Regions from separate parts of the Kitasatospora nipponensis genome, predicted to be linked through region 2. Evidence: riboswitches for the same ligand, from Rfam matches in the RefSeq annotation. Region 2 holds a riboswitch; the other holds the start of a gene.
The links. Region 2 has a riboswitch for ZMP and ZTP ahead of ABD323_RS30840 (phosphoribosylaminoimidazolecarboxamide formyltransferase). Riboswitches for the same ligand answer to the same signal wherever they lie in the genome.
Positions count from the first base shown of each region.

Region 1: another riboswitch for ZMP and ZTP. It lies ahead of ABD323_RS30515 (glycine hydroxymethyltransferase); the one in region 2 lies ahead of ABD323_RS30840 (phosphoribosylaminoimidazolecarboxamide formyltransferase).

Region 1 covers NZ_BAAALF010000154.1:123-4,725, forward strand. The annotation lists partial or broken gene ABD323_RS30510 (amino acid adenylation domain-containing protein) at 1-1,025, opposite strand, end outside; gene ABD323_RS30515 (glycine hydroxymethyltransferase) at 1,554-3,035, opposite strand; ZMP/ZTP riboswitch at 3,077-3,168, opposite strand; gene ABD323_RS30520 (DUF4328 domain-containing protein) at 3,249-3,836, opposite strand; gene ABD323_RS30525 (DUF4240 domain-containing protein) at 4,041-4,603, shown strand, end outside.
Region 2 covers NZ_BAAALF010000158.1:2,096-17,426, reverse strand. The annotation lists gene ABD323_RS30900 (LLM class F420-dependent oxidoreductase) at 1-616, shown strand, start outside; gene ABD323_RS30895 (histidine phosphatase family protein) at 730-1,419, shown strand; gene ABD323_RS30890 (DUF3090 family protein) at 1,641-2,216, shown strand; gene ABD323_RS30885 (SCO1664 family protein) at 2,348-3,178, shown strand; gene mshC (cysteine--1-D-myo-inosityl 2-amino-2-deoxy-alpha-D-glucopyranoside ligase) at 3,334-4,563, shown strand; gene ABD323_RS30875 (APC family permease) at 5,060-6,484, shown strand; partial or broken gene ABD323_RS30870 (slipin family protein) at 6,625-7,380, opposite strand; gene ABD323_RS30865 (hypothetical protein) at 7,677-9,224, shown strand; gene ABD323_RS30860 (NUDIX hydrolase) at 9,226-9,996, shown strand; gene ABD323_RS30855 (PAC2 family protein) at 10,081-11,229, opposite strand; gene ABD323_RS30850 (SGNH/GDSL hydrolase family protein) at 11,583-12,407, opposite strand; gene ABD323_RS30845 (GNAT family N-acetyltransferase) at 12,504-13,289, opposite strand; ZMP/ZTP riboswitch at 13,415-13,503, shown strand; gene ABD323_RS30840 (phosphoribosylaminoimidazolecarboxamide formyltransferase) at 13,538-14,734, shown strand; gene ABD323_RS30835 (mycothiol-dependent nitroreductase Rv2466c family protein) at 14,970-15,331, shown strand, end outside.

The sequences.
Region 1 (4,603 bases), on a different contig from region 2:
AACCGCTCGGCGGTCAGCGCGGGGTTGCCCAGGTAGCCGCGGGCCAGGCCCGCCCCGCCCAGGTACAGCTCACCCACCTCGCCGTCCGGCGTCCCGGCGCCCGCCGCGTCGCGGACCAGGGCGGTGATCCCGGGCAACGGCCGGCCGATGGTCGCCGGGCCCTCCCCCGGTGCCACCGGGCCGGAGAGCGCGATCACGGTGGACTCGGCGGGCCCGTAGTTGTCGACGAGGGTGAACGGCAGCCCGGCGGGCGGGCGGGCGGTGAGCCGGTCGCCGCCGGTGAGCAGGGTGCGCAGGGCGGTGGCCGCGGGCCAGGACAGCGCCACCAGGGCCTCCGCGAGCGGGGTGGCGGCGAACGCCAGGGTGATCCCGACCTCGACCAGGAAGTCCCGCAGCCGGGTCGGGGAGCGCCGGTCGTGCTCGGTGGCGACCACGACGGTGGCGCCCGCCGTCAGGTGGGGCCACAGCTCCAGGACCGAGGCGTCGAAGCCGACCGCCGACAGCAGCGGGGTGCGGTCGCCGGGGCCGGGGGCGAAGGTGGCGTGCGCCCAGGTCACCAGGTTCAGCAGGCTGCCGTGCTCGACGGCGACGCCCTTGGGACGCCCGGTGGAGCCAGAGGTATAGACCACATAGGCGAGATCGTCGCCACCCGGCGCGCTCGCGGGGCGCGGCGGCGGCCCGGTCGGGCGGGCGGCGGCGACTGCGGCCGCGTCCAGCACCTCGGCCACCGCGGCGTCCTCGAGCATCAGCGCGCGGCGCTCGGCCGGGTAGGCCGGGTCCAGCGGCAGGTAGCAGGCGCCGGCCCGCAGCACGCCGAGCGCGGCGACCGCGTACTCGATCGACCGCTCGCACAGCACCGCGACCGTGGCGCCCGCCGACACCCCGCGGGCGCCCAGCTGTCCGGCCAGCGCGTCCGCCCAGTCGAGCAGCGCGCCGTAGGTCAGCTCACGGTCGCCCTGCACGAGGGCGGTGCGGTGCGGGTCGGCGGCCGCGCGGGCCGCCACGAGCTCGGGCACAGTCGGCACGGCACGTCCTTCTCCCGACTGCGGGCACGCAGGCTCGCAGCCTCCCCCCACCGACCCCAACGGCGGTGGCCGTCACCGGAGTCGATCCACCCTGGCGGGTGCCCGGCCCGGTCGAACAGGGACCGAGTTTCCTCGCTCACCCAGACCAAGTCAATGAACTGCGGCGCCGGTCACGGCAGGTGACGATGCGCCGGATCGAGCCGAACGGGCCGCCCGTGCCCGGCGGCTCCCCAAGCGGAAGCCGGCTTCCCTCTTCGTCCGGACATTCATCTGGGCATATGCCCCGCCGCCGTCCGGCCCGACCCGGCGAGCCCGGCCCGACTGCCCCTCGCAGCGCCCGCCGGCTCTGCCCGCCGCAGCGCCGGAGCGTGATCGGGACACGGACGAGGGCGACGACGGCGGTCCCCGCGAGCCCGCCCGGCGCGCCGGCCGACGGTGGCCGGGCGGGGAGTGCCCCGGCCCGGCGGCCGGGGTGTCCCGTGACCGGGACGCCACGACCACGCGGTGGCGTCCCGGTCAGGGAACCGGCTACCCGAGGTGGATGCCCGGGTAGAGCGGGAATCCGGCCAGCAGGTCGGCGCCCCGCCGGGCGATCGCCTCGCACAGCGCGGGGTCCAGCTCGTACTGGGCCTTGGAGGGCTCGCCGCCACCGGACACGCGCGCGGTGGTGCCGCGCAGGACGGTGTCGATCAGTTCGGCGACCTCGTCCATCTCGGCCGTGCCGAGCCCGCGGGTGGTCAGCGCGGGGGTCCCGATCCGCACGCCCGAGGTGTACCAGGCGCCGTTCGGGTCCTGCGGGACGGCGTTGCGGTTGGTGACGATGCCGGAGTCCAGCAGCGCGGCCTCGGCCTGGCGGCCCGTCAGGCCGTAGCCGGAGACGTCGGCGAGGACCAGGTGGTTGTCGGTGCCGCCGGTGACCAGGGTGGCGCCGCGCCGCAGCAGACCCTCGGCCAGCGCCTGCGCGTTGTCCACCACACGCCGCGCGTAGTCCTGGAACTCGGGGCGGCGGGCCTCCGCGAAGGCCACCGCCTTGGCCGCCATCACGTGCGGGAGCGGGCCGCCGAGCACCATCGGGCAACCCCGGTCGACGTGCTCGGCCAACGCGTCGTCACAGAGCACCATGCCGCCGCGCGGGCCGCGCAGGGACTTGTGGGTGGTCGTGGTGACGATCTGGGCGTGCGGCACGGGGTCGAAGTCGCCGGTCAGCACCTTGCCCGCGACCAGCCCCGCAAAGTGCGCCATGTCGACCATCAGCGTGGCGCCCACCTCGTCGGCGATCTCCCGCATCAGCCGGAAGTTCACCAAACGGGGGTAGGCCGAGTAGCCGGCCACCAGGATCAGCGGGCGGAACTCCCGGGCCGTCGCCCGCAGCGCGTCGTAGTCGATCAGCCCGGTGGCGGGGTCGGTCCCGTAGCTGCGCTGCTCGAACATCTTGCCGGAGATGTTCGGACGGAAGCCGTGGGTGAGGTGGCCACCGGTGTCCAGCGACATGCCGAGCATCCGCTGGTTGCCCAGCTCCGCCCGAAGCTCGGCCCACTCCTGCTCGCTCAGGTCGTTGACGTGCCGGGCCTCGGCGCGCCGCAGGGCCGGGCTCTCGACCCGCTGGGAGAGCACGGCCCAGAAGGCGACCAGGTTGGCGTCGATGCCCGAGTGCGGCTGGACGTAAGCGTGTTGGGCGCCGAACAGGGCACGGGCGTGCTCGGCGGCCAGCGACTCCACGGTGTCCACGTTGCGGCAGCCGGCGTAGAAGCGGCGGCCCACCGTGCCCTCGGCGTACTTGTCGCTGAGCCAGTTGCCCATGGCGAGCAGCACGGCCGGGGAGGCGTAGTTCTCACTCGCGATGAGCTTGAGCGAGGCCCGCTGGTCCTCGATCTCGGCGCCGATGGCGTCGGCGACCCGCGGCTCCACCGCGCGCACCACGTCCAGCGCGCTGCGGAAGGCGGTGTCGGCGGTGGCGTTCGACGACACGGCGGCGCTCGCGGACGGGGAGGTGGACGGGGAGCTGGACACGGGCGGAACTGGGCTGGCCAAGGCGGTCTCCTCGCGGGGAAGCGGACGGCCCAGGCGCACGGCGACAACGTGAGACACGGAGCCGCTCCCCGATGGTCGAGTCCATCCCAGCGCGCCAGTCACGGCTCACCCGGACCGTATCAACTCCCGCCGGCCGTCCGGCACCCCCGTCCACCATGCGAGAGCCACCCACCGGCCACGCCCGTCGCCCGTTCAGGCCGCCGGTGCCGGTGCGGGCGCGGCGCCGCTCGCGGCGAGCTGCTCGATGTCGTGGGTCTGCCAGTGGCAGAGCTGACGGGCGAGGTGGACGAAGGCGCCGTAGGACACGCCTCGCAGGGCGAGCCAGATCAGGACCGCGGCGGCACCGTGCGACGTGCCGGCGGCCACGATGGCGACGAACCCGCCGAGCCGGGCGAACCACCACAGGCGGACCGGGCCGGTGCCGGCGCCGTTCTTGGCACTGGCGCGCCAGGCGGTGGTCACGGCCTGGTAGGGCAGCCACAGGAACCCCACCGGGATGAACCACGACCAGCCCGCCAGGGTGCTCGACATGCGCTGCTGGGTGCCCGGGTGGAGGACCTCGGCATTGGTGCGGCAGCGGATCGTCCAGACCGGCAGCACGATCGCCACCACGAGCGCGAACAGCACGCTGAAGGTCAGGCAGACGTTCAGATGGTCGTGCCAGCTGAAGAGCGTGCCGACCTCATAGAGGGCCAGGAGGCCGAACTGCAGGCCCGAGGAGTAGATGATGCCCTCGGTGATCTCGCGCAGGTGTTGGGGCTGTGCTGCGGGGTGGGCCATGAGTCGAGGCATCGCTTTCCGTCTGATGTGATGATCACCGAGAGATTAGGGGGAAGATCCGACAGCGTCCAGAAGTCCGACGGATCGTCATCACTTCTTCGCTACACAAGATACGAAATCCTCGACCGGGCCGACCCGCCCGGCCCTGAGCCGTTCGCCCCTCGCACCTGACGTCCGTCGGTGCGCGGTGACAGGATCCCCGCCATGGACATCGACGGCTTCTGGCACCTGATCGAGGACGCCCGCCTGGGCACCACCCCTGGCGAGGACCAGGCCGCCGTGCTGGTGCGGCTGCTCGCGCGGCTGGCGCCGCAGGAGATCACCGCGTTCCAGCGCCGGTACCGGGAGTGCAGGGCCCGGTCCTGCACCGAGCCGCTCTGGGTGGCCGCCTGCCTGATCGACGGCGAGGCCGACGACGAGGGCTTCGACTCGTTCCGGGACTGGCTGATCGGCCTGGGCCGCGTCCGTTTCGAGGCCGCGCTCGCGGATCCGGACAGCCTGGCCGCGGTGCCGTGGGACGGCCGGTCGATCGAGGACGCCGAGAACCTGGCCCAGGCCGCGCCGGACGCCTACCGGCAGCTCACCGGGGGCGAGCTGCCGCTGCCGGACGTGGCGCTGGAGCGGGCCTTCGCCGGCGGGCCCCGGACTGTCCAGGAGGCCTCCCACCTGCTGCCGCGCCTGACGGCCCGGGCCGGCCGGACCGCCTGGCGGACCGTCACCGTCGCCGGGCCCCTCGCCGGCGCGTTCCCCGACGAGCAGGACGGGTT
Region 2 (15,331 bases):
CGGGGCGCCCGGCAAGCCGCTCAAGCTGACGGTGCACCCGGTGCGCGAGCGGATCCCGCTGTACATCGCGGCGATCGGCCCGAAGAACCTGGAGCTGACGGGCGAGATCGCCGACGGCTGGCTGGGCATCTTCTTCGCGCCCGAGCAGGCCGCGCTCTCGGTCGACGCGATCAAGTCCGGCCGGGCGACGGCGGGTCTGGACCTGGACGGCTTCGACATCTGCCCGACCGTGCCGATCGCGGTCGGTCCGGACATCGCGGCGGCCCCCGACTCCCAGCGCTTCTACGCCTCGCTCTACATCGGCGGGATGGGCAGCAAGGAGAAGAACTTCTACAACCAGCTCACCTGCCGGATGGGGTACGAGCAGGCCGCCGACGAGATCCAGCAGCGGTACCTGGCGGGCGACAAGGCGGGCGCGGCGGCGGCCGTGCCGTTCGAGCTGATCGACGCGACCTCGCTGCTCGGCACCCGCGAGCGGATCGCCGACCGGATGCAGGCGTACGCCGACGCCGGGGTGACCACGCTGACCCTCGCCCCCGCCGGCTTCACGCTGGAGGAGCGGATCACCGCCCTGCGCACCGGAGTCGAGGCACTGGAGCTGGCCGGGCTGGCCTGACCCGCGCCCGTACCCCACCTCGCCCCGCCGCAGCGCCCGCCCCGTCCGGTACCCGCAGGCCCGACCCGCCTGCCGGTACCGGACGGCCCACGCCCACCCCGTACGCTGGGGGCATGCCCACACTGCTGCTGGTACGCCATGGCCGGTCGACCGCGAACTCCGCCGGGGTCCTGGCCGGTTGGACGCCGGGGGTGGACCTCGACGAGGCCGGCCGGGCGCAGGCGGAGGCGTTGGTCGAGCGGCTGGCCGGCGTGCCGCTGGCCCAGGTGGTCAGCAGCCCGCTGGAGCGCTGCCGGCAGACCCTGCAGCCGCTGTTGGGGGCCCGCCCCGAGCTCGGCGAGCCGGCGCTGGACGAGCGGTTCGGCGAGTGCCACTACGGCGAGTGGACGGGCCGTCCGCTGCGCGAGCTGGCCCAGGAGCCGCTCTGGCGCACGGTGCAGGACCACGCCTCGGCCGCCGCGTTCCCGGGTGGCGAGTCGCTGCGGGCGCTGAGCCACCGCACGGTGGCGGCGGCCCGCGAGTGGGACGAGAAGATCGCGGCTGAGCACGGTCCGGACGCGGTCTGGCTGGTCTGCAGCCACGGTGACGTGATCAAGGCGGTGGTCGCCGACGCGCTGGGACTGCACCTGGACCACTTCCAGCGGATCAACGTGGACCCCTGCACGGTGACCGCCATCCGCTACACCCCGCAGCGGCCGTTCCTGCTGCGGATGGGCGACACCGGCGACCTGTCCGGCCTGCGGCCCAAGGCCCCGGCCGGCGGCGACGCGGTGGTCGGCGGCGACACCGGCACCGACGCCTGAACCCCCGCTGCGCCGGCCCACCACCCGGACCCACCGCGCCACCCACCGCGCGAGCCCGACATCCCGAGCCCGCCGTGCGAGCCCCGCGCCCCGACCCGCCGCCGACACCGGCACGGGCCTGACGGCCCGGCGACCCGGACGCCGTAGGGTGAAGGAGAACGTCCGCGCAGCGCCCTGTTGACCCCGTTCACCGACCACGTTTCACACCCCGGAGCGAGAGAGTGCCCCGACAGCTCTTCTTCTACGACCAGCCCGAGCGGTTCGTGGCCGGTACCGTCGGCCAGCCCGGCGCGCGCGCGTTCTTCCTGCAGGCCAGTGCCCGCGGCCGGATCACCAGCGTGCTGCTGGAGAAGACCCAGGTCGCCGCGCTCGCCGAACGGGTCGAGGAGGTGCTCGACGAGGCGCTGCGGCGCAGCGGCGGGCAGGCCCCGATCCCGGCCGTCGCGCCCACCGAACTGGTCGACACCGCGCCGCTCGACCTGCCGCTGGAGCAGGAGTTCCGGGTCGGCACGATGGCGCTCGCCTGGGACGGCACCGAGGGCTGCCTGGTGGTCGAGGCGCAGGCCGTGGTCGAGGAGGCCGAGGAGGAGGACGCCGAGGCCGAGGCGGCGGCGTTCGAGGACGACGAGAACGGCCCGGACATGCTGCGGGTGCGGCTGACCGGCGCGATGGCCCGGGTCTTCGCCAAGCGGGCGCTCGACCTGGTGGCGGCCGGCCGCAAGCCCTGCCCGTTCTGCAACCTGCCGCTCGACCCGGAGGGGCACCTGTGCCCGCGCGCGAACGGCTACCGGCGCTGAACGCCGACCGGTCCACGGGCGAGCGGTCCACGTCCGACCGGTCCGCAGCCGCCCGGCAGGACGGCGCGGCCGGTCAGGACGGCGCCGGCCAGCAGGGCCGCGCCGAGCAGGACACGGCGGCCGAGCAGGACATACCCGAGGCCGCCCCGGCCGCCGGCGCAGCGTTGGCCGCCGACGTACCGGCCGCGCTGCGGCTGCTGCGCGAGGGGGAGCTGACCGTCCACGGGCAGCTCACCGACGCCTCCAACGCGGCGCTGTACTGCTCGGTGACCCTGGACGGCGTCAGCGCGCCGTGCGTCTACAAGCCGGTGGCCGGCGAGCGGCCGCTGTGGGACTTCCCGGACGGCACGCTGGCGGGGCGCGAGGTGGCCGCCTACGAGGTCGGCGCCGCCACCGGCTGGGCGCCGATCCCGCCCACCGTGCTGCGCGAGGGCCCCTACGGCAGCGGCATGGTGCAGGTCTGGGTGGAGCCGGATCCGAAGGCCGCGCCGCTGCTCGCGCTGCAGGACCCGGCCGGTCCCGAGCAGGGCTGGCTGCCGATCGTGCGCGCCGACGTCGGCGCGGGCCGCACCGCGCTGCTGGTGCATCCGGACGACCGCCGGCTGCGGCGCCTGGCGGTGGTGGACGCGGTCCTCAACAACGCCGACCGCAAGGGCGGCCACCTGCTGCCCGCCGCCGACGGCCGGATCTACGGCATCGACCACGGGGTCACCTTCGCCGTCCCGGGCAAGCTGCGCACGCTGCTCTGGGGCTGGGCGGAGCAGCCGCTGACCGAGGAGGCCGGCGAGATGCTGCGCCGTCTGGAGTCGGAGCTGGCGGGGGCGCTGGGGGAGCGGCTGCGGCCGCACCTGACGGCGGCTGAGCTGACGGCCACCCGGGAGCGGGTCGCGGGGCTGCTGCGCAGCGGGCGCCATCCGGTGCCGTCCCAGGAGTGGCCCTCGATCCCCTGGCCGCCGGTCTGACTCCGCCCGGTCCGCCCGGTCTCCTGCGGCCGTCCCGCCACCCGCCCGACGGCTGCTGATCGTCCCCGACCGACCCCGACCGTTTCGGCTCGGATTTCAGCCGATTCTGCGTACTGGTTAGCCTTTCAAATGATCGCAAGGTTAGAGTCATTTTCATGCATGCCTGGCCCGCCTCCGAGGTTCCCGCCCTGCCTGGTCAGGGACTCCCCCTGCGTATCCACGACACCGCCGAGGGCAGGATCCGGGAGGTCGTGCCGCAAGGCCGCACCGCCCGCCTGTACGTCTGCGGCATCACCCCGTACGACGCCACCCACCTCGGCCACGCCGCCACCTACGCCACCTTCGACCTGATCCAGCGGGTCTGGAAGGACGCCGGCCACGACGTCCTGTACGTCCAGAACGTGACCGACGTGGACGACCCGCTGCTCGAGCGCGCGATCGCCACCGGTCAGGACTGGACGGCCCTGGCCGAGCGCGAGACCGCGCTCTTCCGCGAGGACATGACGGCGCTGCGGATCCTGCCGCCGGCCCACTACATCGGCGCCGTCGAGTCGATCCCGTGGATCGTCCCGCTGGTCAAGAAGCTGCTGGCGAGCGGCGCGGCCTACCGGGTGGACGGCGACATCTACTTCTCGGTGGCCGCCGACCCGCGCTTCGGCGAGGTCTCCGGGCTCAGCCAGGAGGAGATGCTGCCGCTCTTCGCCGAGCGCGGTGGTGACCCCGAGCGTCCCGGCAAGCGCCACCCGCTGGACGCGCTGCTCTGGCTGGCCGCCCGCCCGGGCGAGCCGGCCTGGGACACCGAGCTGGGCCACGGCCGTCCCGGCTGGCACATCGAGTGCGTGGCGATCGCGCTCGAGTACCTGGACATGTCCTTCGACATCCAGGGCGGTGGCAGCGACCTGGTCTTCCCGCACCACGAGATGGGCGCCGCGCACGCGCAGGCGGCCACCGGCGCGCACCCGTACGCGCGGGCCTACGTGCACGCCGGCATGGTCGGCCTGGACGGCCACAAGATGTCGAAGTCGCGCGGCAACCTGGTCTTCGTCTCGGCGCTGCGCCGCGAGGGCGTGGATCCGGCGGCGATCCGCCTGGCCCTGCTCTCCAAGCACTACCGCGGTGACTGGGAGTGGAGCAAGGACGTCCTGGACGAGGCCGTCGAGCGGCTCGCCCGCTGGCGGGCCGCGGTCTCCCGGCCGGACGGGCCGTCGGCCGAGCAGATGCTCACCGAGGTGCGCGCCGCGCTCGCCGAGGACCTCGACGCGCCGGCCGCGCTGGCCGCCGTGGACCGCTGGGCCGCCCAGCAGGCCGCCACCGGCGGTGACGAGCCCGGCGCGCCGGGCCTGGTCTCGCGCACCGTGGACGCCCTGCTGGGCGTCGCGCTCTGAGTCGACGGCCGCCCCACGGGGGCGTCGACCTGTAACGAATGTGCCCTGGGGGCCGCCGACCTGACAGTGGGTCGGCGGCCCGCCCCCCCCCTTCGGCGTACTCTCCGGCCGGTACGCCGCTTCGGATTCCGCAGACACGCCGGGCCCGATCTGCGGATTGCGCGGCGTTCCGGCTTCGTGGCATCGGATTTCCCCAAGCCATTGCCACCCCGGCACCCCACTGGGCACCATATGGGCCACACCGGGCGCCCCACGGGCCCGGCAGAGGTTCCGCAGCACCCGCTCCACCCGTCGCCACAAGCGCCAACGGCTGGACCGCAGCGTGCTGCCCCAGTCGGCGCGCCGCCCCTCGCCTCACCTCCCGCCCCCCCCGCGCCCCCGCGCGTCCCTTCCTCCGACCGGTCCAGGAGAGGCAGCCCCCGTGTCCTCAGAATCACCCGCCGAACCGAGAACCGGCCTGCGCGCCGGCGTCCTCGGCGCCGCCGACACCGTCGTCATGGCCGTCGCCGGCAGCGCGCCGGCCTACTCCCTCGCCTCGACCACCGCCGTCCTGGCCGGCACCGCCGGGCTGGTCGGCCCGGCCGCCCTGCTCTGGTGCGCGATCCCGATGCTGGGCATCGCCTGGGCCTTCAACTACCTGGGCCGGGTCGACGTCAACGCCGGCGCCAGCTACTCCTGGGTGGGCCGCGCGCTCCACCCGGCGCTGGGCTTCCTCAGCGGCTGGGCCCTGGTGGTCTCGGCGACCATCTTCATGGTGGCCGGTTCGCTGCCGGCCGGGCAGTACACGCTCTCGCTCTTCTCCGACTCGCTCGCCCAGAACACCTGGGCGGCCACCGGCGTCGGAGCCTTCTGCTTCCTGGTGATGGCCGGCCTGGTGCTGCTCGGCGCGCAGATCACCGCCCGGGCGCAGTGGATCATGACGGGCATCGAGGTGGCGATCCTCGCCGTCTTCGGCGTCGCGGCGCTGATCCACGGCGGCAGTGCGGCCACCTTCTCCTGGTCCTGGCTCTGGGGCTTCGGCCACTTCGGCGGGGTGAAGGGCTTCGCGGCGGCCGCGCTGATCGCGGCCTTCTACTTCTGGGGCTGGGACGTGACCGCCAACCTCAGCGAGGAGACCAGCGACAGCAAGAAGAACTCCGGCCTGGGCGGCCTGATCGGCGTGGTCGGCGTCTTCGCGCTCTTCGAGGTCATCACCATCGCGATCAACCTGATCATCAGCCAGGACGACATCGGCAACCCCGACTCCCCGCCGCTGCTCACCACGCTGGGCAACACCGTCTGGCCGGGGGTGGGCGGCAAGATCCTGGTGGTCGCGGTGATGCTCTCCACCATCGCGACGCTGGAGACCACGCTGATCCAGGTCACCCGCTCGCTCTTCGCGATGGGGCGCGACCGCACCGTCCCGGGTGTCTTCGGCGTGGCGCACCGGCGCTGGCAGACCCCGTGGGTGGCGCTGGCGGTGGTCGTGGTGATCTCGCTGGGCCTGTTCGTCGGCTCCAACGCGCTGGGCTCGGTGAACACCATCCTGGCCGACGCGGTCTCCGCCATCGGCCTGCAGATCTCGGTCTACTACGCGCTGGCCGGCCTCGCGGTCGTGGTCGCCTACCGCAAGCTGATCCTCACCTCGGTCTCCAACGCCGTCTTCATCGGGCTCTGGCCGCTGGCCGGCGCGGTCTTCATGGGCTTCCTCTTCGTGGAGAACTGCATGACCCTGCCCGGCGCGCAGCTCGGCATCGGCCTGGGCGCGCTGGCGATCGGCGTCATCCCGCTGGCCTGGTACTGGGCCAAGGGCAGCGCGTACTACCGCTCCGCGCCGGGGCTGTTGGACGCCTCGGAGCTGTCGGGGGAGCCGTCGACGGAGGTGATCGGCGCCGGGTCGACCGGGCCGGCCGGAGCCGCCGGGGCCTCCAGCGCCTCCTGACCCACCGCGAGCGCGCCGAGCTGCTCCGTCTCCGCCAGCGCCTCCGTCGTCAGCTCCTCCGCCCTGGCCCGGGCCCGGGCCTCCTCCTGGGCCTCGGCCTCGGCCTCGTGCCGGTCGTGGCGGGTGTCGTGGGTCCTGGTGGCGCTGTCGAGGAAGCGGAGCAGCTCGACCGGGAACGGCAGCACGAGGGTGGAGTTCTTCTCGGCCGCCACCTCCACGACCGTCTGCAGCAGGCGCAACTGGAGGGCGGCCGGGGTGGCGCTCATGATCGCGGCGGCCTCGGAGAGCTTCGCGGACGCCTGGAACTCGCCGTCCGCGGTGATGATCCGGGCCCGCCGCTCACGGTCCGCCTCGGCCTGGCGGGCCATCGAGCGCTTCATCGACTCCGGCAGCGCCACGTCCTTGATCTCCACCCGGTCGATCTGGATGCCCCAGCCCATCGCGGGGCTGTCCAGCATCAGCTCCAGGCCCTGGTTGATCGGCTCCCGGTTGGCCAGCAGGTCGTCCAGCTCGCTCTTGCCGATGATCGAGCGCAGCGAGGTCTGGGCGACCTGGGAGATGGCGAACTGGTAGTCCTGCACCGCCACGGTGGCCAGCACCGGGTCCTCCACCTGGAAGTAGACGACCGCGTCCACCCGCACCGTGACGTTGTCGCGGGTGATGCCCTCCTGGGCCGGCACCGGCATGGTGACGATCTGCACGTTCACCCGCCGGATCCGGTCGATGACCGGGATCAGCACCACCACGCCGGGCTGGCGGACCTCCTCGCGCACCCGGCCGAAGCGGAAGACCACGCCCCGCTGGAACTGCTGCACCACTCGCACGCTCACCGCTGCCCACGCCGCAGTGAGCGCGGCCGCACCGGCCAGTGCCCCCAGCACCGCATCCACGATCATCGCCGTCACCTCGGCCGCTCCCGGATCCGGATATCCACGGTACTCCGCGCACTGGGCCGAAAGTGGTCTAGACCCTTGACAGGGAACGGTCGGGACGGGTGGACTGGAGCGGGCCGGTGACCGGCGGCTGCCCGACGCCGGTCACCGCGCGCCCCGGCGGTGCCGCTGCTCCCCTTCGGCACGCAGCGCCCTGCGCCCGCGGGGGCCCGCGCGGTAGAGTCCCGCGAGCAGGGCCCGCGTCGCGGGGGCGCGGGACACGGCGGTAGCGCGGCTGCGGGTGCGCGGGTGGGAGCGGAGTGTCCGTCGAGGGCAACGTCGAGTTCGAGAAGATCCTGCCCGCCGACCTGAGGCGGCTGCCGGTCACCGCCCAGGCGCTGGACAACCAGTGGCTCACGGCGGGCGAGCTGCGCGGGGTGTGGAGCGGGGGCCGCTCACGGCGGGCGGCGCTGCGCGAGCAGGGCGCCCGGGTCCGCACGGAGTACCTCCGGGCGCTCGTCACCGCCGACCAGGTCGTGGTCAACCGGGCCTACCTGTACAACAATCCGGTCATCTCTCAGGACTACCTGGCGAAGGCCGCCGGCCGGGACGCCTTCCGGCAGCTGCTGGACGACGGCGTCCTGGTCCCCTTCCTGTGGAACGAGGCGACGCCGGTCCAGGAGCCGGCCTTCGGGCTGCGCGACCTCGAAGAGGTCTGGCCGGCCTGGACCGCCGTCGCACAGGAGTGCCGGATGACCTGCCTCTCCCTGGACTGGGACGGGGCGGGCGAAGGCGCCGGCGCCGCCGGGGCCGCCGACCGGCTGGGGAGCGCGTTCGCCCGCTACGTCCAGGGCCTGGAGCAGGTCGACCTCCCCGCGCTGGCCCGGACGCTGGGCGTGCCGCCGGCCGGCGAGCAGCCGCTGCACGAGCGGCTGCGGCAGGTGGCCGACTTCGGCCGGGCGCAGGTCGAGGCGACCGGCCTGGTCTCCCGGGACGCGCTCTACCGGACCTTCGTGGTGGCCCCGGGCAGCAACCCCGCCGAGCGCTCCTACGATCCGGCCCGGGCGTTCGGCGCCGAGATCAAGCAGGTCGTCGACCTGGCCTACAACGTCAACCTGGCCGACCGGCTGGGCGCCTACGCCCTCACCCCGCACGACTCCCTGCCGCGCACCGCACTCCAGGAGTGGCAGCTGGCACCGCGGGCGGCGGGCCCGGAGCTCTCCGCCGACCACCTGGTCGAGGTCGTCCGGCGCACCGCCTTCGACATCCTCCAGGAGGGCCTCTACGTCGAGTCGTTCGGCCAGCTCACGCTGGACGACGTGGTCGCGCTGCGGCAGTCCGCCGGCTGGCAGCAGTACCAGGGCGCGTTCCAGGCCCTGCTCGCCGCGCCCGACCTGGCCGACCCGCAGCGCTTCGCCGACCCCGAGCACGGCGCCCCGGCCGTGGTGGGCGGCTACGTGGCGATGCTGCGCGAGGCCAGCGACCGGGCGGCCGGTCGCCGGGTCGGCGCCGCCATGGCGCGGTGGACGCCGACGGCGGAGCTGTTCATCGAGGTCGCCACCGGGCTGGTCCGGATCGCCCTGGGGTCGGTCCCCTTCTTCGAGGTGATCAGCGAGGTGGGCAAACACTTCGTCAAGCGGGCCGTGCCGGTGAGCATCCGGCTGGTGGTCGGCCGCGGCCCGGGCGGGCGCGAACACGCCCGGCTGGGCACGGGCCTGCGGGTCGTCGAGGGCCGGTTCGCCGACGACGGGCGCGCGCAGTGGGAGTCACTGATCACCCGACTGCGCAGCGCCGGCTTCGCGGAGCACCGGGGACTCGGCCCCGGGACGCACCCGGCGCAGCTCAACGGGCGCGACGGGGCACCGTGAGATGGACCGACCCGACCGGGACAGCCCCGACCTGAACCGCCCAGCGCCGGACCGCTACGCCGAACTGCGCCGCAGCCGCCCCGAGCTGTTCGCCAACGACCCCGAGGGCATCGAGATCCTCACCGGGCCCGAGGAGATCGCCGCGGCCGAACGCGCGGTCCGGGAACGGGACGGCGCCGCGCCGGTGGCCGCGGCGCAGGTCGGCGTGGTCTACCAGGACCGCTACGTCACCCTGCTGCGCGACGCGGTGCGCTTCCCCGGCGGCGCCCCGGGGCTCTACCTGCGGCTGCTCCCCACCACCGACGCCCCCGGGGTGGTGGTGCTGCCCCTGCTGGCGGGCGGCGTGCTGCTGGTCGAGCACTACCGGCACGCCACCCGGTCCTGGCACCTGGAGGCGCCGCGCGGGTTCGGTGAGGCGGGCGCCGGCGACGAGCGCAGCGCGCGGCGCGAGCTGGCCGAGGAGATCGGCGCGCGGGTCGAGGAACTGCTGCCGCTGGGGATCGTGTACCCGGACACCGGGCTGCTGGCCGGCCGGGTGGCGCTGTACGCGGCGCGGGTGACGGCGTACGGTGCGCCGGAGCGGGCCGAGGGGATCCGGCGGGTGGTGGACCTGTCCTTCGCGCAGGCGGAGGAGGCGATCGGCAGCGGCGCGATCGACGACGGCTACACCATCGCGGTGCTGACCCGGGCCCGCCTGGCCGGGCTGCTGGTCGGCCGGCTGGTGGACGGCGGGCCGGTGGAGGGCGGCCGGCGTCCGGACGGCGGTGGCTGACCGGGCCGGGTCTCCCGGCGGCCCGGATGCCCGCGGTGGGGCACCCGGACCGCCCTGTCGAACAGGTCGGCGCCGGGCCCGTGCCTAGCGCGAGCCGTCCTTGCCGTCGGCGCCGTCGTCAGCCCGATCGCGTCCGCGGTCGCGGGCCTCGGCGTCGCTCGCCTCCTGCTCCGCCACCGCCTCGCCGGCCGCGTCGTCGCCCGGACCGGCATCGGCTGCCGCATCCGCCGCGGTGCCGTCCGTCGTCGTGCCGTCCCTCGTCGCGTCGTCGGATGCCGCGTCGTCCGCCGTCCCGTCGTCGGTCGAGGTCGTGCCGGCGAGCTCGCCCGGGTCCGTCGCGGTCCGCTCGACGGCGGCCCGCCCGGCCACCGGCTTCTCACCGGCCGGCCCCTGGTTGTCCCGCCGGCGCAGGTAGCGCTCGAACTCGCGGGCGATCGCGTCGCCGCTGGCCTCCGGCAGCTCGGCGGTGTCCTGGGCCTCCTCCAGCTGCTGCACGTACTCGGCCACCTCGCTGTCCTCGGCGGCGAGTTGGTCCACGCCCAGCTGCCAGGCCCGGGAGTCGTCGGGCAGCTCGCCCGGCGGGATCCGCAGGTCGAGCAGGTCCTCCAGCTTGTTCAGCAGCGCCAGCGTGGCCTTGGGATTGGGCGGTTGGGCCACGTAGTGCGGGACGGCGGCCCAGAGCGTGACGGCCGGCACCCCGGCGTGCGCGCAGGCCTCCTGGAGCACGCCGACGATGCCGGTGGGGCCCTCGTAGCGGCTCTCCTCCAGGTCCAGGGTGCGGGCCAGGTCGGCGTCGGAGGTGACGCCGCTGACCGGCACCGGACGGCTGTGCGGGGTGTCGCCGAGCAGCGCGCCCAGGATCACCACCAGCTCCACGCCCAACTCGTGTGCGAAGCCGAGCAACTCGTTGCAGTACGAGCGCCAGCGCATGCTCGGCTCGATGCCGCGCACCAGGACCAGGTCGCGGGTCTTGGGCTCGGTCACTCGGACCACCGACAGGCGGGTGGTCGGCCAGGTGATCCGGCGGACCCCGCCGTCCAGCCAGACCGTGGGCCGGTTGACCTGGAAGTCGTAGTAGTCCTCCGCATCCAGGGCGGCGAACACCTTGCCGGCCCAGGTCTCGTCCAGATGTCCGACCGCCGTGGAGGCGGCGTCGCCCGCGTCGTTCCAGCCCTCGAAGGCACAGACCATGACCGGGTCGATCAACTCGGGAACATCTTCCAACTCGATCACCCAGCGTCTCCCTCCGGCCGGCCTGGCCGCACCGCCCACCCCGCGGGCCGGTGACGTGGCCCTGCGGGCAGGGCGCGGCTGACCGGCTGCCGACTGCTCTCCTCACGTGGAACGCTCCGTTCCACGGACCCTACCTGCCCAGCCTACGGGCTTTGATGCGCGCCGATCCCGACGGGCGGCGCACCCGTCGGGACAGTCTCGGTGCTGCTCGGCCCCGGTGCCACCGGTTATCCGGCCAGCCCTTCGGGCAATCCCGCGGTCCACCGTGCGGTCCGTGGCCGCCCCCACGGCCGGTGCCCGAGCCGCCCCGACCGCCGCCCCGACCGCCGCCCCGACCGCCGGCGCGATCGGCGCTACGGAGCCAGGGCCCGGGCCACCGTGGGCAGATAGCCGCGTGACTGGCCGTCGGCCGTCGGGTGGAAGGACTCCCCGAGGTCGTGCAGCACGATTCCGTTGATCCACTCCTGCCCGGCCGGGGCGCAGACGCCGTGGCCGGCGAAGGCCGGCCGGGGGTCGGCGAAGCGGTAGCCGTGGGCATCGGCCTGACGGTGGATCAGCTCGTCGAGCTGGTCGGTCAGCGCGTTGAAGCGCTCGCGCCGTTCGGCCGTGCCGGTCCAGCAGACGCCGGTGGTGGTGGTCTCCAGCAGGTGCGGGTAGCCGGTCACCACGACCCGGGCGCCGGGGGCGCCGCGTCCGACGGCCGTCAGCAATCCGTCGAGCCGGCCGGGCAGCTGGTCGCGGAGCAGTTGGGCGCTGTGCGCCAACGCGTCGTCGCAGTGGCTCTCGGTGGTCAGCGGCTGCAGGCAGCCCACCACCGCGTCGGTGAAGTCCAGGTCGTTGCCGCCGACGGTCAGCGTCACCAGGCCGGTGCCGCCCGGCACCGCCGGCAGCTGCCCGGTCAGCACGTCCTGGGTGTCGGCGCCGCCGCAGGCCACGTCGGTGAAGGCGGCGGGGGTGTTGGCGGCGGCCCAGAGCACGGGGTAGGCGCCGGAACTGCGGTGGCAGGAGCCGCTCGCCGGGTCGTAGGAGCCGGCCGCGACCCCGGCGGCGTAGGAGTCGCCGAGCGCGACGTAGCCGGGGGCGGTGGCGCGGGTGGCGTGGGCCGGCCCGGCGAGGCTCAGGAGCAGCAGGGGGGCGGCAGCCAGCGCGGCCAGGCGCCTGTGGCGCACAGTGGTCATGGCGACGCATCGTATCCGAAGTACGACGCACCGTAGTGCCGCACGCGCGGCGCCCCGCCCGCCCGCGTCGGGGGCCGCCCGTGCGCGGCGGCGGCCTCAGGGCGTCGGCGGGGTGTACTCGTACGGGGTGGTGGTGCCGAGTTCCTGGAAGCCGAGCCGCTGCAGGATCGGGCGGCTGGTCGGCAGTGCGTCGACCTGGAGGTAGCGGTAGCCGCGCTCGACGGCGAGCCGGGCGCGGTGGGCGACCACCGCGCGGTAGACGCCGCGCCCGCGCCAGGCCGGCACGGTGCCACCGCCCCACAGGCTGGCGAAGTCCGTGCCGGAGTGGAACTCCATCCGGGCCCCGCAGATCGGCTCGTCACCGGCCATCGCGACCACCGCGGCGACCTGCTCCGGGGCCTCGGCGAGCTGGGCCAGCAGCATCCCGACGTAGCGCGAGCCGTCGGTGCCGAAGGCCTCGTCGTGGGTCCGGCCGAAGAGCCGGGCGCTCGCCTCGTCGGTGACAGGCAGCAGGCGCACCCCGTCCGGCAGCGCCTCCGGGCCCGGCAGCGCGGCGGCCTCGGCCACCAGCAGGGACTCCGCCGGCCCGGCCTCGAAGCCGGCCGCGAGCAGCCGGCGCGGCAGGTCGGCCGGCCGGTCGTGGCTGTAGTGCTTCCACTCGAACTCGCGTCCCAGGGCCGCGAAGTAACGCACCTGCTCGGCGATCGCGGCATCCGCCCCGGCCTCGTCGAGGTCGCACCAGAGGATCCCGTTCCAGCCGGCCTCGCCGCCGTCCTGCCGCACCACCGCGCCGATCCGCTGCACCACGGCGCCCGGGCCGTCGGGTGAGGCCTCGCGGCGCAGCTGGCGGTCGAAGAGGTTCAGCACGCTCTGCGGGTTCATCCGCTCAGCTCACCATCACCACCGTGGCCGGGCAAGCCGTTTTCACCGGTACGAGTGGCGGCCGCGGGGGGCGGCGTCCGCCGTGGATGCCCGCGCCCGTGCCCGGCACCGCGCCGCGTTAGACTCGCCGTGGCCGCGACTGGCGAGGGTGGGGCACCACCGGGGAGCGGCCGGCTGCGATCCGATGCGAGCGTCGACCGCCTGGGCGCCTCCGTCAGCGATGTCCACCCCGCTGATGAGGAGTCACCGTGGCCCACCCCTCCCGCACCCTCGACCTGCCGCTGCGCTACGGCATGAACCCGCACCAGGGCGCCGCCCGGGCCACCGCGGTCCACCCCGACCGGCAGCCGGTGCGGCTGCTGAACGGCGCGCCCTCGTACGTCAACCTGCTGGACGCGCTGAACGGTTGGCAGCTCGTCAGGGAGGCCGCGCAGGCCCTGGGCCGGCCGGCCGCGGCCTCCTTCAAGCACGTCTCCCCGGCCGGCGCCGCGCTGGCCGGGCCGGTGGACGCGGTGACCGCCGAGCTGTACGGCGTCGAGGCGGCCGCGGTCGGTCCGGTCACCAGCGCCTACCTGCGGGCCCGCGACGCCGATCCGAAGTCCTCCTACGGCGACTTCGCCGCGCTCTCGCACCCGGTCGACGCCGAACTCGCCGACCTGCTGGCCCGGGTGGTCTGCGACGGGGTCATCGCGCCCGGCTACGAGCCCGGCACGGTGGAGCGCCTGAGCCGCAAGAAGGGCGGGCGCTTCCTGGTCCTGGCGGCCGAGCCCGGCCACACGCCGCCCGAGCAGGAGAGCCGGGAGGTCTTCGGACTGCGGCTGACCCAGGAGCGCGACCGGGCCGCCCTGACGCCGGAGCTGCTCGACCCGGTCCCCGGCCCCGGCGCACCCGCCGCCCTGCCCGCCGCCGCCGTCGAGGACCTGCTGTTCGGCCTCGCGGTGCTGCGCTACACCCAGTCCAACTCGGTCTGCTACCTGCGCGACGGGATGACGCTGGGGATCGGCGCCGGGCAGCAGTCCCGGGTGGACTGCACCCGGCTGGCCGGTGCCAAGGTCGACACCTGGTGGCTGCGCCGGCACCCGGCCGTGCGCGCGCTCGCCTTCCGGCCCGAGGTGCGCCGCCAGGACCGGATCAACTGGCAGATCCGCTTCCTGGAGGGCGACCTCACGCCCGACGAGCGCGGCCGGCTGGCCGCGGCGCTGGCCGCCCCGGCCCGGGAGCTCACGGCCGGGCAGCGCGCCCGGTGGCTGGGCGAGCTCACCGGTGTGGCCTTCGTCTCCGACGGCGCGCTGCCGTTCCGCGACAACGTCGACCACGCCCGGCGGCACGGCGTGCGCTACCTGGCGGAGCCGGGCGGCTCGGTCCGCTCGGACGAGGTCGCCGCCGCCTGCCACGAGCACGGCATCACCCTGGCCCGCACCGGCCTACGGCTCTTCCACCACTGACCGCTCCACCACCCTCCGGGGCGAGGCGCGGCCACCGAAGTGCGCCACGGAGAGCGGCATCCGGCCACTCCGCGGGCCACGGTCCGTGGGAGCAACGGCATTTCGTCCGCTCCCGGGCCCGTTGCCGGCCCCGGCCCCGCCGGGGGCCGGGCCGGGGCCGGCGGACGAATGGCCCACGGTCGCCACCGCGAATTGGATCTGACGATCGTCCGGCCGGCCACTTATCGTGGAGCGCATGACGACTTCCGTTTCCGTGCCGAACGCCCCTACCAAGGTCGACTTCTACTTCGACCCGGCCTGTCCCTTCGCCTGGATCACCTCCCGCTGGATCCTGGAGGTCGAGCAGCACCGTGACCTGGAGCTCAACTTCCGGGTGATGAGCCTGTCCGTGCTGAACTCGGGCCGCGACAACCTGCCCGAGCAGTACCGCGACCTGCTGGACCGCGCCTGGGGCCCGGTCCGGGTCTGCATCGCGGCCGCCGAGCTGCACGGGAACAAGGTGCTGCGCGACCTGTACACCGCGCTCGGCACCCGCATCCACAACGAGAACAACAAGGACTACCAGGCGGTCATCGCCGAGGCGCTCGCCGAGCTGGG